2 linked regions of the Prochlorococcus marinus XMU1419 genome follow. The protein of the gene in region 2 interacts with the protein of the main gene of each other region in a pairwise test. Links are inferred from orthologs where the notes say so. Each region holds a gene or a part of one and is shown on either strand. Other genes may lie near its edges.

What was found. The genes of interacting proteins can lie anywhere in the genome.
Region 1: the proteins of ftsZ (region 2) and HA151_RS08810 interact in binary tests that used the Escherichia coli proteins (3 or more experiments, as listed by UniProt). The link is inferred for Prochlorococcus marinus XMU1419 from one-to-one orthologs.

Annotation. Positions count from the first base shown.
Region 1 is NZ_JAAORO010000003.1:488,416-494,028, reverse strand. The notes cover bases 2,015-4,924. They hold HA151_RS08810 (rod shape-determining protein), read left to right. Parts: upstream 2,015-2,898; coding sequence 2,899-3,951; downstream 3,952-4,924. Other genes in these bases: HA151_RS08800 (hypothetical protein), read left to right, coding at 4,705-4,924; mreC (rod shape-determining protein MreC), read left to right, coding at 3,956-4,705; HA151_RS08815 (single-stranded DNA-binding protein), read right to left, coding at 2,394-2,765; HA151_RS08820 (DedA family protein), read left to right, coding at 2,015-2,397. Also shown: tRNA (adenosine(37)-N6)-threonylcarbamoyltransferase complex ATPase subunit type 1 TsaE, read right to left, coding at 1-265; ahcY (adenosylhomocysteinase), read left to right, coding at 317-1,735; more of HA151_RS08820, read left to right, coding at 1,738-2,014; more of HA151_RS08800, read left to right, coding at 4,925-5,220; response regulator transcription factor RpaB, read left to right, coding at 5,403-5,613. UniProt on the Escherichia coli protein: Forms membrane-associated dynamic filaments that are essential for cell shape determination. Acts by regulating cell wall synthesis and cell elongation, and thus cell shape.
Region 2 is NZ_JAAORO010000003.1:215,763-224,181, forward strand. Bases 2,661-5,657 are described here. They hold ftsZ (cell division protein FtsZ), read left to right. Parts: upstream 2,661-3,599; coding sequence 3,600-4,715; downstream 4,716-5,657. Other genes in these bases: HA151_RS07220 (hypothetical protein), read left to right, coding at 2,661-2,700; HA151_RS07225 (cell division protein FtsQ/DivIB), read left to right, coding at 2,690-3,421; panB (3-methyl-2-oxobutanoate hydroxymethyltransferase), read left to right, coding at 4,872-5,645; hemW (radical SAM family heme chaperone HemW), read right to left, coding at 5,638-5,657. In the rest of the region: tRNA (N6-isopentenyl adenosine(37)-C2)-methylthiotransferase MiaB, read left to right, coding at 1-1,205; HA151_RS07215 (D-alanine--D-alanine ligase family protein), read left to right, coding at 1,212-2,279; more of HA151_RS07220, read left to right, coding at 2,290-2,660; more of hemW, read right to left, coding at 5,658-6,861; HA151_RS07250 (PIN/TRAM domain-containing protein), read left to right, coding at 6,958-8,067; HA151_RS07255 (ATP-dependent Clp protease proteolytic subunit), read left to right, coding at 8,108-8,419. UniProt on the Escherichia coli protein: Essential cell division protein that forms a contractile ring structure (Z ring) at the future cell division site. The regulation of the ring assembly controls the timing and the location of cell division.

The DNA.
Region 1 (5,613 bases), 270 kb from region 2 along the record:
AAACTTCTTTGGCTGAAGAACTATGTTCTAGTCTGTATAAATCAAGGTGAATTAGTGGAATTTTTCCCGAACTATAGTGATGCGATAAAGCAAAAGTAGGGCTTGTAATATCCTCAGAGATAGATAAACCTCTGGCAATACCTTGTACAAATGAAGTTTTGCCTGCTCCAATTGGACCCTTTAATAAAACAATTGATTGTGGATTTAATTTTTGTGAGAGTTTTTCCCCTAAATTTAAAGTCTCTTTTAAGTTCTCAACAAACACAAAATTACCCAAAAATCATATATAGTTTAGTAGAAAAGGTATTTACAAGATATGGTTATCGCAAATTCAATTAAAACAACGGTTCCTAGTTTCGTAATCTCTGATATTTCATTATCAAATTTTGGACGTAAAGAAATTAAAATCGCTGAAACAGAGATGCCAGGATTAATGGCACTCAGAGATAAATACAAGAACGAAAAGCCACTCAAAGGTGCAAAAATAGCTGGAAGTTTACATATGACAATTCAGACAGCTGTACTAATAGAAACTCTTGTTGATCTTGGCGCACAAGTTAAATGGGCTTCATGCAATATTTTTTCAACCCAAGATCATGCGGCTGCAGCTATTGCTGATCAAGGGATTCCGGTATATGCAAAGAAAGGTGAGACTCTTGATGAATATTGGCAGTACACCCACTACATACTTGATTGGGGTTCAGATTCTCCAAATATGATTCTTGATGATGGAGGTGATGCAACAGGCCTATTGATACTTGGTAGTAAAGCAGAAAAAGATTTGTCTGTTTTAGATAATCCTAATAATGAAGAAGAAATTGCTTTATTCAATTCTATTAAGTCTAAGTTGCAAATTGATGGCAGCTTCTATTCCAGAATCAAAAGTAAAATTATTGGTGTTACTGAAGAAACTACTACTGGTGTTGCTAGACTTTATCAACTTCAAAAGCAAAACGCTTTACCATTTCCAGCTATAAATGTTAATGATTCAGTAACAAAAAGCAAATTTGACAATTTATATGGCTGTCGGGAATCTTTAGTTGATAGCATTAAGCGAGCGACTGATGTAATGATTGCGGGCAAAGTTGCGTTAGTAATGGGATTTGGTGATGTAGGTAAAGGCTCAGCTCAGTCATTAAGAGGACTTGGTGCCATTGTAAAAGTTGCTGAAGTTGATCCAATTTGCGCGCTACAAGCGGCAATGGAAGGTTATAGCGTAGTTAGGTTAGATGATGTTGTCGAAGATATAGACATATTTGTTACTGCCACTGGTAATTATCAGGTAATTACCCATGAAAATCTTGTCAAGATGAAGGACGAAGCCATAGTTTGTAATATCGGCCATTTTGATAATGAAATCGATGTAGCTTCATTAAAAAAATATTCTTGGGAAAATATTAAGCCGCAGGTTGATCACATAACTTTACCGAGCGGAAACAAAATTATTCTTTTAGCCGAAGGTAGATTAGTTAACTTGGGTTGTGCTACTGGTCATCCAAGTTTTGTTATGAGTAATTCTTTCACTAATCAAGTATTAGCTCAAATTGAACTTTTCAATAAGTCAGATCAATATGCTAAGGAGGTCTATGTTTTACCAAAACATTTAGATGAAATGGTAGCTAGATTACATTTAGATAAAATTGGTGCAAAACTAACAAAGTTAACTAAAAAACAGGCTGATTATATTAACGTTTCAGTTGATGGACCTTATAAACCAGAATTGTATAGATATTAAGTTTGAATCTAATCCCGGAAAATTTTCTCACTTCAATTCCTGACTTTATAAGTTTGGCTGTCGAAAAAAATGCAACAATTGCATACCTTACTATTTGTTTGGCTATGTTTTTAGAAAATGTAATACCCCCAATTCCGTCGGAAATAATAATGCCATTAGGAGGGTTTTTCGTTTATCAACAAAAATTAAATTTTTTTATTTTAGTTTTCTGGGGCTTATTTGGAACGCTCTTGGGATCTTTACCTTGGTATTACTTAGGCAGATTAGTAAATGAAAAAAAACTTTCAAATTTTTTAGATAAAAAGGGGAAATATTTAGGAATTTCCTCGAATGATTTGGCTAAAAGTAAAAGGTGGTTTGAAAAATACGGGGTCTCTTTAGTTTTTTGGGGTCGATTAGTGCCAGGCATAAGAACTTTAATTTCTGTTCCTGCTGGAATAGAACTTATGCCATTAAGAAAATTTTTGATTTGGACTACATTCGGTAGCCTAATATGGGTTGTAATTCTAACTTATGCCGGTTATTTATTTGGTGAAAATTATCCAGTTATTGAAACTTATTTGGATCAAATTAAATATGTGGTTAAGCCAATATTAGTTTTAATTTTTTTATATTTTTTCATAAAGTTACTTATTAGAATTATTAAGAGAAATAAAGCCTAAAAAGGAATTTCACTAGAATTACTGCTACTTGTATATTGGTTATTTTCAGAATCTTTTCGAGAGCCTAGTAAGTTCAATCTATCAACTCTAACTACAGGTTTGTATCTATCTTCCCCAGTATTTTTATCTTTCCAACTGTCAATTTTAAAACTTCCTGTAATGCCAATTAAAGATCCTTTTTTAACATAATCTGCTGCTATTTGAGCTTGTTTGCCCCATATTTCTAAATTAAACCAGTCTGGCTCCTCATCTCGACTTCTTCTGTTAACTGCAATAGTGAAATTTGCTACGATTGTACCAGATTCAAAATATCTTACGTCTGGTTCTCTTCCAGCTCTGCCAACTAGATTAATAGTGTTAATTTCCATAATTATTTTTTTTTAATACTACTCATTTTTTTAGTTTTTGCTTAAAGTTTTGCGTGCTATTCATAACTAAACAAGATAATTGTGAGAGCTTAACAAAAAATAGATATATTATTTAGAAAAAAGAATTCTTATTGTGATTTTTAACAGATTTAAATTTTCTAGAGACATTGGCATAGATTTAGGAACGGCCAATACTCTTATACACGTATCAGGTAAGGGAGTTGTTTTACAAGAGCCTTCAGTAGTAGCAATGGATTTAGAAGAAGGGATTCCATTGGCTGTTGGTAAAGAAGCAAAGTTAATGCTAGGAAGAACACCTGGCAATATAAGAGCTGTAAGACCACTACGAGATGGGGTCATAGCAGATTTTGATGCGGCAGAACAAATGATAAAGACATTTATTCAAAAATGTAATGAGGGTAAAGGTATAGTAGCCCCAAGAATAGTTATTGGTATTCCAAGTGGAGTGACCAGTGTTGAGAGAAGAGCTGTAAGAGAAGCTGGATTAGCAGGAGCTAGAGAAGTACACTTGATTGATGAACCCGTTGCAGCTGCAATAGGAGCATCATTACCAGTCACTGAGCCAATTGGAACTATGATTGTTGATATTGGTGGTGGCACTACTGAGGTTGCAGTATTAAGTTTAGGCGGAACTGTATTAAGTGAATCTGTTCGAATAGCTGGTGACGAAATCAATGAATCAATTGCTCTATATCTTAAAAAAGTACACAATTTAGTTGTTGGAGAAAGAACAGCAGAAGACATTAAGATCAAAATTGGATCTGCATTCCCAGATGATGATTTTGATAAAACTACTTATGAGGTGAGAGGTCTACATTTATTGTCAGGTTTACCTAGGTCAGTAACTTTGACATCTGGGGAAATAAGAGAAGCTATGGCTGAAACACTTAGTAAAATAGTTGAAGCTGTTAAAAGAACTTTAGAGCGAACCCCTCCTGAACTTGCTGCAGATATTGTTGATAGGGGAATTATGCTTGCAGGAGGTGGAGCTTTAGTAAGAGGTATTAATGATTTATTGAGTGATGAAACGGGAATTTTTACTCACATAGCAGAAAACCCACTTCTTTGTGTGGTTAATGGTTGTGGAGAGGTTTTGGATGATTTTAAAAAACTTAAAAGAGTGGTTGATACTCCAGACTTTATAAGGAACGCGATAAGAGATTAATACTATGTTCGATATCCGACGAATTTCTAATAGTCGTTGGTGGCACAAAAAGAAAAATTGGATATTCTTTGGAACCTTTTTATTGTTATTGTTTATAAGAATATCAAAAGGATCTGTTTATAAGGATATTTATTATTTTATTTCAAAGCCTTTTTGGCCTGGTAAATTCCAAAAAGAAGTTATTATTAAAAGTACCAACCAAGAATTATTAATAAACTTAAATCTCCTAAAAAAGGATAATAAAAGATTGCGTGAAATTTTATCTCTTCAAGATACATCCATTGATGATATTATTTCAGCTGCAGTTATTTCTAGAAAAACAGGAAGTTGGTGGAGACAAATTATATTGAATAAAGGCTCAAAAGACGGAGTTGAAATTGGTAGTATTGTTATTGGTCCAGGTGGATTATTGGGAAGAGTAAATAACACTTCTTTATTTACTGCATCAGTAATATTGTTAACCTCACCAGAAAGTAAAGTTGGCGTGTGGTTGGACAGAATTCAAATAAATGGTTTATTAGTTGGAGTCGGAGATGATTACCCCAGCTTGATACTATATACAAAAAATGCTGATATAAAAGTTGGAGATTTTGTATCATCTTCTCCAGCAAGCACTTTATTACCACCAAATATCCCAATTGGTATTATTCAATCTGTAGATAAGCCATCTAAAGCAAAAAAAACAGCAAAGATATCACTTTTAGCAAACCCTTACGCAATTGATTGGGTGCAAATTTTAAAAGTAAAAATTTAATGAATAAATTTTTCTTAAAAAGATTGCCTATATTTTTTTTAATTATTATTCCAATTATTTTTTTATGGCACCCAAATTGGCTCGGGTTTTTGGGTGTTCAGCCATATTGGCCTTTGTTTTGGTTGTTGCCTTGGTCAATGATTAATGGATCAATTAATGGACTTATATGTGGTTTGTTTTTAGGTTTAATTTTAGATTCTTTAACTTTGGATAGTAGTGTCACTCAAATACCAGGCTTAGTTATATGCGGATTTCTGTTTGGGAGAATTAAATTTCATAGGCATTTTTTAGTCGGACATTTTAGGTATGGATTGGTTTGTTCTTTTGGAAGCTTTTTATGCGGAACTCTACATTTTTTGCAAATTTTATTTAAAAATTTTTCAGATAGTTCTTTCTTACTTTTTATCCCTGGTGTTCAAAATATATTAGCTGAAATTTTTCTGACAGGTTTTTTTGCTCCTCTAATATGTACCCAACTTTTGAGAATCTTTAAATCTTCAGTGAGAAAAGTATGATAATGAATTTCTCAAAAAAATTAAAAATTTGCTAATAAATTCATATCCTTAAAATTATTTTAAAATTTTTAAACCTATGGAATATCTCATTGAGGGTTCGTAATGTTATATTTTTAATTGTTAGAATAAATATTCATTGCAATAATTCTTTGCTTTGAAATATCTGGAAATCTTATTTAACTATGTCAAAAGCAAGAATTTTAGTTGTTGATGATGAGCCAGCGGTTTTGAAGGTATTAGTTACAAGACTTCAACTTGCAGGCTACCAAGTTTATTCAGCCACTAACGGAGAAGAAGCCCTTGAATCTTTTCACAGAGATTCTCCAGACTTGATAGTTCTAGATGTAATGCTTCCAAAAATGGATGGATTCGCAGTTTGTAGAAGAATAAGAG
Region 2 (8,419 bases):
GCACTATTAGAGATAATGCAGAGCAAAAAGTTTATAGCTTTCTAGGAAGACAAGCAAAAAGAAAGCATAAGACGCCTACCTTAAAACTTATTGTTGCAGGTTGCCTTGCTCAGCAAGAGGGAGAGTCCTTACTAAGAAGGGTCCCAGAACTTGACCTAGTAATGGGGCCTCAACACGTAAATAATCTTGAGAATCTTCTGGGGAAAGTTGATTTAGGAAATCAAGTTGCTGCTACAGAAGAAACCTTCATTTCTGAAGATATAACAAGTGCTAGGAGAGAAAGCTCTATTTGTGGCTGGGTTAATATTATTTATGGATGTAATGAAAGATGTTCATATTGTGTAGTCCCCTCAGTCAGAGGGAAAGAGCAATCGAGATATCCAAATGCGATAAAAAGTGAGATCCAAAAATTGGCTGATGATAATTTTAAAGAAATCACTCTTTTGGGTCAGAACATTGATGCTTATGGTAGAGATCTTCCAGGAACTACAAAAGAGGGGAGAAAAGAAAATACTCTAACTGATCTTTTGTATTATATTCATGATGTTAAAGGAATTCGCAGAATAAGATTCGCTACTAGTCATCCAAGATATTTTTCAAAAAGGTTGATTAAAGCTTGTTATGAACTTGATAAAGTCTGTGAACATTTCCATATCCCCTTCCAAAGTGGAAATGATGAAATTTTAAAGCAAATGTCCAGAGGATACACTATCAAAAAGTATAAAAATATTATCGAAAATATTAGATCCTTAATGCCATATGCATCAATCACAGCTGACGCAATAGTGGCTTTCCCAGGAGAAACTGAACAACAATATCAAGATACATTAAAGCTGATAGCAGAAATTGGCTTCGATCAGGTGAATACAGCAGCATACTCTCCAAGACCAAACACACCTGCAGCAGTTTGGTCGAATCAACTTTCGGAAGAGGTGAAAAAAGCTAGATTGCAGGAAATTAATGATTTGGTCGAGAAAACTGCTAGGAGTAGAAATCAAAGATATGTCAACAATATTGAAAGCGTTTTAATTGAGGGTTTAAATCCAAAAAGTTCCTCACAAATTATGGGTAGAACTAGAACAAATAGATTAACTTTCGTAGAGATTCCCAAAAATATTAACTTTAATTTTTCATTGGGAGATGAGATTAATGTCAGAATTAATCAAGCAAGACCTTTTTCTTTAACAGGCAAACTTTGCTTATAGCCTTAAATGATTGGGGAACAGAAAAAATGTATTGGGTTAATATTTGGTGGGAAATCCAATGAACATGAAGTATCAATATCCTCTGCAAAAACGGTTTTTCAAGCTTTAAATTCAGAAATAAACAAACAACGCTTTGCTGTAAAACCCTTTTACATCAACAAATATGGAGATTGGCTTGATAGTAATAGTTCAGAAAAAATCCTAATTGGTGAAATTGAAAATAATAAAACAAAAAAACAAGAAGTTTTTAATCAAGAAAAAATTAACTTTCTTGAGGGAATTGAATTTCAAAATGTTGACGTTTGGTTTCCTATTCTCCATGGATTTAATGGGGAAGACGGTTCAATTCACGGCTTACTGAAATACACCAAGAAACCTTTAGTCGGATGTGGAATATTAGGCTCCGCTTTAGGAATGGATAAAATTATGATGAAAACAATTTTCTCACATCTAAAAATTCCACAAGTTAATTATCTAGTTTTTCAAAATGAAGATCTCGATGATAAAGAAGTAAAAAATAAAATAATTGATGAGATTTTAAAAAAATTTAATTTTCCTATTTTTGTTAAGCCATCTAACTCTGGATCATCTCTTGGCATCTCAAAAGTCCTAAATGAATCAGAAATATCACAAGCCTTGGAAAAGGCATGGAAAACTGATCCAAGAATTTTAGTAGAGGAAGGTTTAGACGTTAGAGAAATTGAATGCGGAATAATGGGGAATTCAAAACTCTTAGTCTCTGAGATAGGAGAAGTAAAGTACGAAAAAGACTGGTACGATTACGATTGTAAATACAACTCAAATAATAAGATAACAATTCCCGCCGAATTAGATTCTAAAATCACCAAACAAATTAAAGAAATCGCTATTCAAAGTTGTAAAGCATTAAATATTTTTGGTTTTGCAAGGGTAGATTTCTTTTTAGAGAAATCTTCAAATAAAATTTTATTAAACGAAATCAATACAATTCCAGGTTTTACAAAAAAAAGCATGTTTCCAATGCTTTGGAGAGCTTCAGGTTTAAATATTGAACAACTTGTGGCTAAACTAGTAGATATATCTCTAGATTTATAATTCAAATAAAATGTTGCATGGACTTCTTTGGTTGCCATTACTTTTAATCTTCATTTTATTAACTGCTTTAGGTTGGTTAGAAAGGAGAAGGCAAAATCTTTTTAGGAGCTGGGCAAATGGTTCTGAACTTTGTAAGTTAGATAGTTCATGTGCAGCGTCTTTAAAAGATGGAGAATTAAGATGGAGCGCATTTGAAGCTGGCACATTTGAAGAAAAAGATAGTTTTACCATCAAGAAACTAGAGCTTGTAGAATTGATGGCCTTAACCTCAGGAGAAGCTCCTTTAACAAATGAATCTCAAGGAAAGTGCAGGCTTAGACTAGTAGGTAATGGGAAAGAGATGGATGTACCATTTTCAGATGCAGAAAAGGCGAGAGAATGGATGGACCAATTGATGGAAAAAGCTCGATGTGATTTGTGAAAAAACTGGAAAAATTAGTAATAGAAGTTTCATATTTCTATTCGCGTTTCTAATTTCGACAAGCTTAATAAGCCTAAACACTTTAAAAAAGGTTAACGTCCAGGATATTAAAATTTCTGGAAGTAAATTATTCTCTAAGAATGATTTGATAAATAATTCTTCTTTAAAATTTCCAAGTCGGTTAATTTCTATTAAAACAAAGATTTTAGAGATGGAATTAAAACAAAATTTATCACTCAAAAAGGTTTCAGTTAATAGACAAATATTTCCTTTTGGTTTAAAGATTTATTTAGATACAAGAACGCCAATAGCTTACGGTGAAAAAATATTAGATGGTAAAAAGATATTAGGTTTTATCGATAAAGATGGGATTTTTATTAAGAAAGAGAACGTAGAAAAAAAAAATTTGCCTAAATTAAGCATACAAGTTTTTGGATGGAAGGAAAAATTTAGAGATGTATTATCTAAAATCTTAATTGCTCAAGATAATTATGAATTTGAAGTAGTTAAAATTACCTTTTCTTCAAATGGATTTTTAACTATTGAGGAAAAAGATTTAAAAACAATATTCCTTGGATTTAATCGAAAATTAATCGATTATCAATTACAAATAATCAATAATCTAAAAATCGAACTAGAGGAAAATAATTTCTCTAAAAAAATAGATAATATTGACCTTACTGATCCAAACAAACCAAAAATAAAAGTGTTCAAACCCTAATAATTCGAAACAAGTTTTATAAAAGTTTTTTTAATTATTAAAGTATTGATAAGGGTTTTTATTATTAACTCGAATTTTTAATTAGTTAATATTTAAGGATTTTATTCAAGAAAATCCTACATATGAGCTTTAGTGAGTTCATAATGCACCCATTACCAGTATTAGAATTTATTCAAAGATGAGCTTCGGAAACAATCCTAACTTTGATCAATCAAAAGAAATTCTTCCAAGTCAAAATGCCAAAATTGAAGTAATAGGCGTAGGAGGCGGAGGAAGCAATGCTGTAAACAGGATGATTAATAGTGATCTTGAAGGAGTTTCATTCAGAGTCCTTAATACAGATGCACAAGCTTTGCTTCAGTCCTCTGCTAATACAAGAGTCCAGTTAGGTCAAAACTTAACAAGAGGTCTTGGGGCTGGAGGAAATCCAAGCATTGGTCAAAAAGCTGCTGAAGAATCAAGAGATGAGCTTCAACAGTCATTAGAAGGGTCTGACTTGGTTTTTATAGCCGCTGGAATGGGTGGTGGTACTGGTACTGGAGCAGCTCCAGTTGTAGCTGAAGTAGCAAAGCAAAGCGGTGCATTAACAATTGGCATAGTTACTAAACCATTTTCTTTCGAAGGGAAAAGAAGAATGCGTCAAGCAGAAGAAGGAATTGCAAGATTAGCAGAAAATGTTGACACATTAATTGTTATACCAAATGATCGTTTAAAGGAAGTTTCTGCAGGTGCCTCTATTCAAGAAGCGTTCAGAAATGCTGATGATGTTTTAAGGATGGGAGTAAAAGGCATAAGCGAAGTAATTACCCGCCCAGGTGAGGTTAATCTTGATTTTGCAGATGTAAGATCAGTAATGACTGAAGCAGGAACAGCGCTTCTTGGTATGGGTATTGGATCTGGTCGATCTAGAGCCATAGAGGCTGCTCAAGCTGCTATCAATAGTCCATTATTAGAAGCGGGAAGAATTGATGGAGCGAAAGGTTGTTTAGTTAATATTACTGGGGGAAGAGATTTGACTCTTGACGATGTAAATTCGGTGGGAGAAGTAATTAGTGATGTTGTAGATCAGGATGCAAATATAATCGTTGGTCAAGCTGTTGACGAATCAATGGAAGGTGAGATACAGGTAACTGTAATTGCCACTGGTTTCGAAACAAATCAACCACTTAAACAGCAAAGATTAAAAAATAGATTATCTAATACTCCTTTATATAATTTTTCTGAAACCAAGGATAGCGGCGCAAATATACCTGAGTTTTTGAAATTAAGGCAAAATAAAAAAGATATTGATTAATCGGTAAAGTAAAGTGACTCGGTTATCTCGCCTGCCTCAAGCATCCCTTGTGGCTGCTACCTTCCGGTCCTGACCAGGTTTAGGCGTTAAAACCGCGAAAGGCCGAGTCGTGACTATAATAGCAATTCTTGATTAAAAAAGATACATAAATCTCTTATGTTACCTTCAGAACTCGTCAAATATAAAGAAAAATCTCAAAAGATTATTGCTTTAACGGCATGGGACTCAATATCAGGATCTATTGCAGAACAAGCTAATGTTGATTTAGTTTTAGTGGGAGATTCCTTAGCAATGGTTTGTTTAGGGCACAAATCCACATTGCCCTTAACTATTGAAAACATTATTTATCACACTAATGCTGTAACTAGAGGGTTTAAAAAGAAAATTGAAGATCAACCTTTGGTCGTTTCCGATATGCCTTTTCTGACTTACCAATGTGGAGAGGATAAAGCTGTGGAGTATGCAGGGAAAATCATTCAAAGTACTTATGCAAAAGCTATAAAAGTTGAGGGAGCTGAACCAGAAATACAAAAAGTCATTTCAAGGCTAATAAGAATGGGGATCCCTGTTATGGGTCATATAGGTCTTACACCACAAAGCTTTTTAAATCAAGGATTAAAGAAACAAGGAGAAAGTTTAGAAAGCAAAGAAAAAATAAAGAAAGAGGCTTCTATTCTCCAAGAAATAGGATGTTTTTCAATAGTTCTTGAACATATTCCTGAGTTGCTTGCTAAAGAAATACAAAATAACTTAACAATTCCCACGATAGGCATAGGTGCAGGAAATTTTTGCGATGGGCAAGTAAGAGTTACTGCAGATTTGTTAGGACTTAATGATGATCAACCACCATTCTGCAAACCTATTGTTAACGGGAAAAAATTATTCAATGATAAATTAAAAGAATGGGTGGCAGCTCAAAGACTTAATTAATCTCATCCCACCACTTAAACATGGAAATAAGAATTTGATTGCTTAGCTCCATTCCTTTTGGATCACTTAAATAGAATCTATTGCCCTTTCTAACTAATAATCCACTTTCAATAAATACTTCCCATTCTTTAAGTAATTTCTTTAAGTTACTTTCTAATTTTTTGATTTCCCATTTTTGTTCTTTAAAAAATTTATAGATATCTATACCCTCTTTAAGTCTCAGACCCAACATTATTTTTTCATCAAGTTCTTTATAGACAAACTCCTTATTAGTTAGGGATGAATTTAAATTAAGTTCATATTGTCTTATTACCCATTCCTTATACTCTTTGCTAACTCTTGGCCTAGTTAACTTTTCCCCCCAAGGCGAACTAGTTGAACCTTGACCAAAACTCCACCAGCCTAAACCACTCCAATAAACTCTGTTATGTCTCGATTGATGTCCCGGAAGGCAATAGTTTGAGATTTCATATCTTGAATAACCTGAGTTTTTTAAAATTAAATTAGTTGATTCACTGTTTCTAAAAGCTTCTTCATCACTTGGGAGTTTTAATTGTCCTAAACTAACTAATTTTTTAAAAACAGTGCCATTTTCAATATTTAAATCGTAAATAGATAGATGAGGTGGTGAAAATGTTATTGCTTTTTTTAAGTCATCTTGCCATTCTTTAAATCCACTAAGTGGCAAGTTCTGAATTAAATCTAAACTCCAGCTTTTTATTAACCCAGAATCAAATTCTCTCTTCAACCATAAACAAGATTTTTCTGCATCTTCTTTAGAATGACGCCTTCCCGACTGTTGAAGTATCTGATTATTAAAACTTTGTACTCCTAGACTAAATCTATTAATCCCAGCATTTATGAATCCAAAAAGATCATCTTGAGTAAAACTTGCTGGATCAACCTCCATAGTGATTTCAGCACCATAGTCAATTCCATAATTTTCCCTAAAAAGATCAATTATTTCTTTGATTTGGGTTGGATCTAAAACTGATGGTGTGCCACCTCCTACATAAATAGTCGATAGAGGTGATTTATGCTTAATTGACAATATTTCCTTATATAAAAATTGCAAATATTCTTGAACAGTTTTGCTTCCATAACCTTTTAAAGTTTCAACTTTGTTTCCTAATGGAATAACTGCAAAATCACAATAAAAACACCTTCTGTGGCAAAAAGGAATGTGCACATAAGCACTTCTTGGAAACTTATTCATAATATAGATTCATTTTTAAGCTTCAAAAACGTATTTAGGATCTAAAAAAATAAGATCCTTATTTACTCAATTAATAAATCCTAGTAGATTATAGATATGACAGATATCATAGTATTAATTTTATTTGTATTGTCTGGGGCTGCTTCAGGATGGCTTGGTGTTGATTTATTGCCAGTAGACATACTCAAACAGGTATCTAATGTTGAAGGTTTTAGAATTGTTTTAGCAATAATTGGTTTTTTTGTAGGATTAGCAGCTGGTTTTGTATTTCTTCAACTTAGAAAGACGTTTCTTGATCAAATAAGAACGATGCCTACGGACTTACTAATAAGTAGATCCGTTGGATTAATATTAGGATTACTTGTTGCGAATCTCCTACTTGCACCAATACTATTAATTCCCTTCCCTAGAGAGGTTTTTTTCGCAAAACCCTTAGCAGCTATATTAAGCAACATTTTCTTTGGTGTGCTTGGTTATAAGTTGGCAGATACCCATGGAAGGACATTATTGAGATTATTTAATCCAAATAATACTGATGCATATCTAGTTAATGAAGGTATCCTCCCTGCTGCAAGTCCAAAAATTCTAGATACCAGTGTAATTATTGATGGAAGAATAAATGGCCTATTAAGTTGCGGATTATTGGAAGGGCAATTAATTGTTGCTCAAAGTGTAATTGACGAATTACAAACTTTAGCTGACTCAAGCAGTAATGAAAAAAGGTCGAAAGGCAGAAGAGGTCTTAAGTTATTAAAAGAATTAAGAGAGTCATATGGAAGAAGACTTGTAATAAACCCAACAAAGTATGAAGGTAAAGGGGTAGATGAAAAACTCTTGAAGATTACTGAGGATATGACAGGAACTTTAATAACAGCTGATTATAATCTTTCTCAGATTGCTGAAGTTAAAGAATTAAAAGTTATGAATTTGAGTGATTTGGTTATTGCTTTAAGGCCAGAAGTACAACCAGGAGAATCACTTAATATAAAAATTGTCAGAGAAGGCAAAGAAAAAATGCAAGGTATTGGATATCTGGATGACGGAACAATGGTTGTTATTGATGAGGCAAAGAATTTTGTAGGAAGCAGATTAGATATTGTCATAACAGGAGCATTACAAACTCCCACTGGAAGAATGGTCTTTGGAAAACTAATAAATAATCCTGAGTCAAACAAATCTTTTAAATCACCAGCGACACAGGGCTAAATCTAGCTAGAATCAGTTCAATCTTAATTTTGTGATACATATGACTGTATCTGCTCCTTATTATGGCGAAAACACCGTTATGAGGACCCCGCCACCTGATCTTCCCTCTCTTTTACTTAAAGAGCGAATTGTTTATCTTGGTTTACCATTATTTTCAGATGATGATGCGAAAAGACAACTAGGAATGGATGTTACTGAGCTAATCATTGCTCAACTTCTTTATCTAGAGTTTGAGGATCCAGAAAAACCAATCTATTTCTACATCAATTCAACAGGAACAAGTTGGTACACTGGTGACGCCGTTGGTTTTGAAACAGAAGCTTTCGCTATCTGCGACACAATAAGCTATATC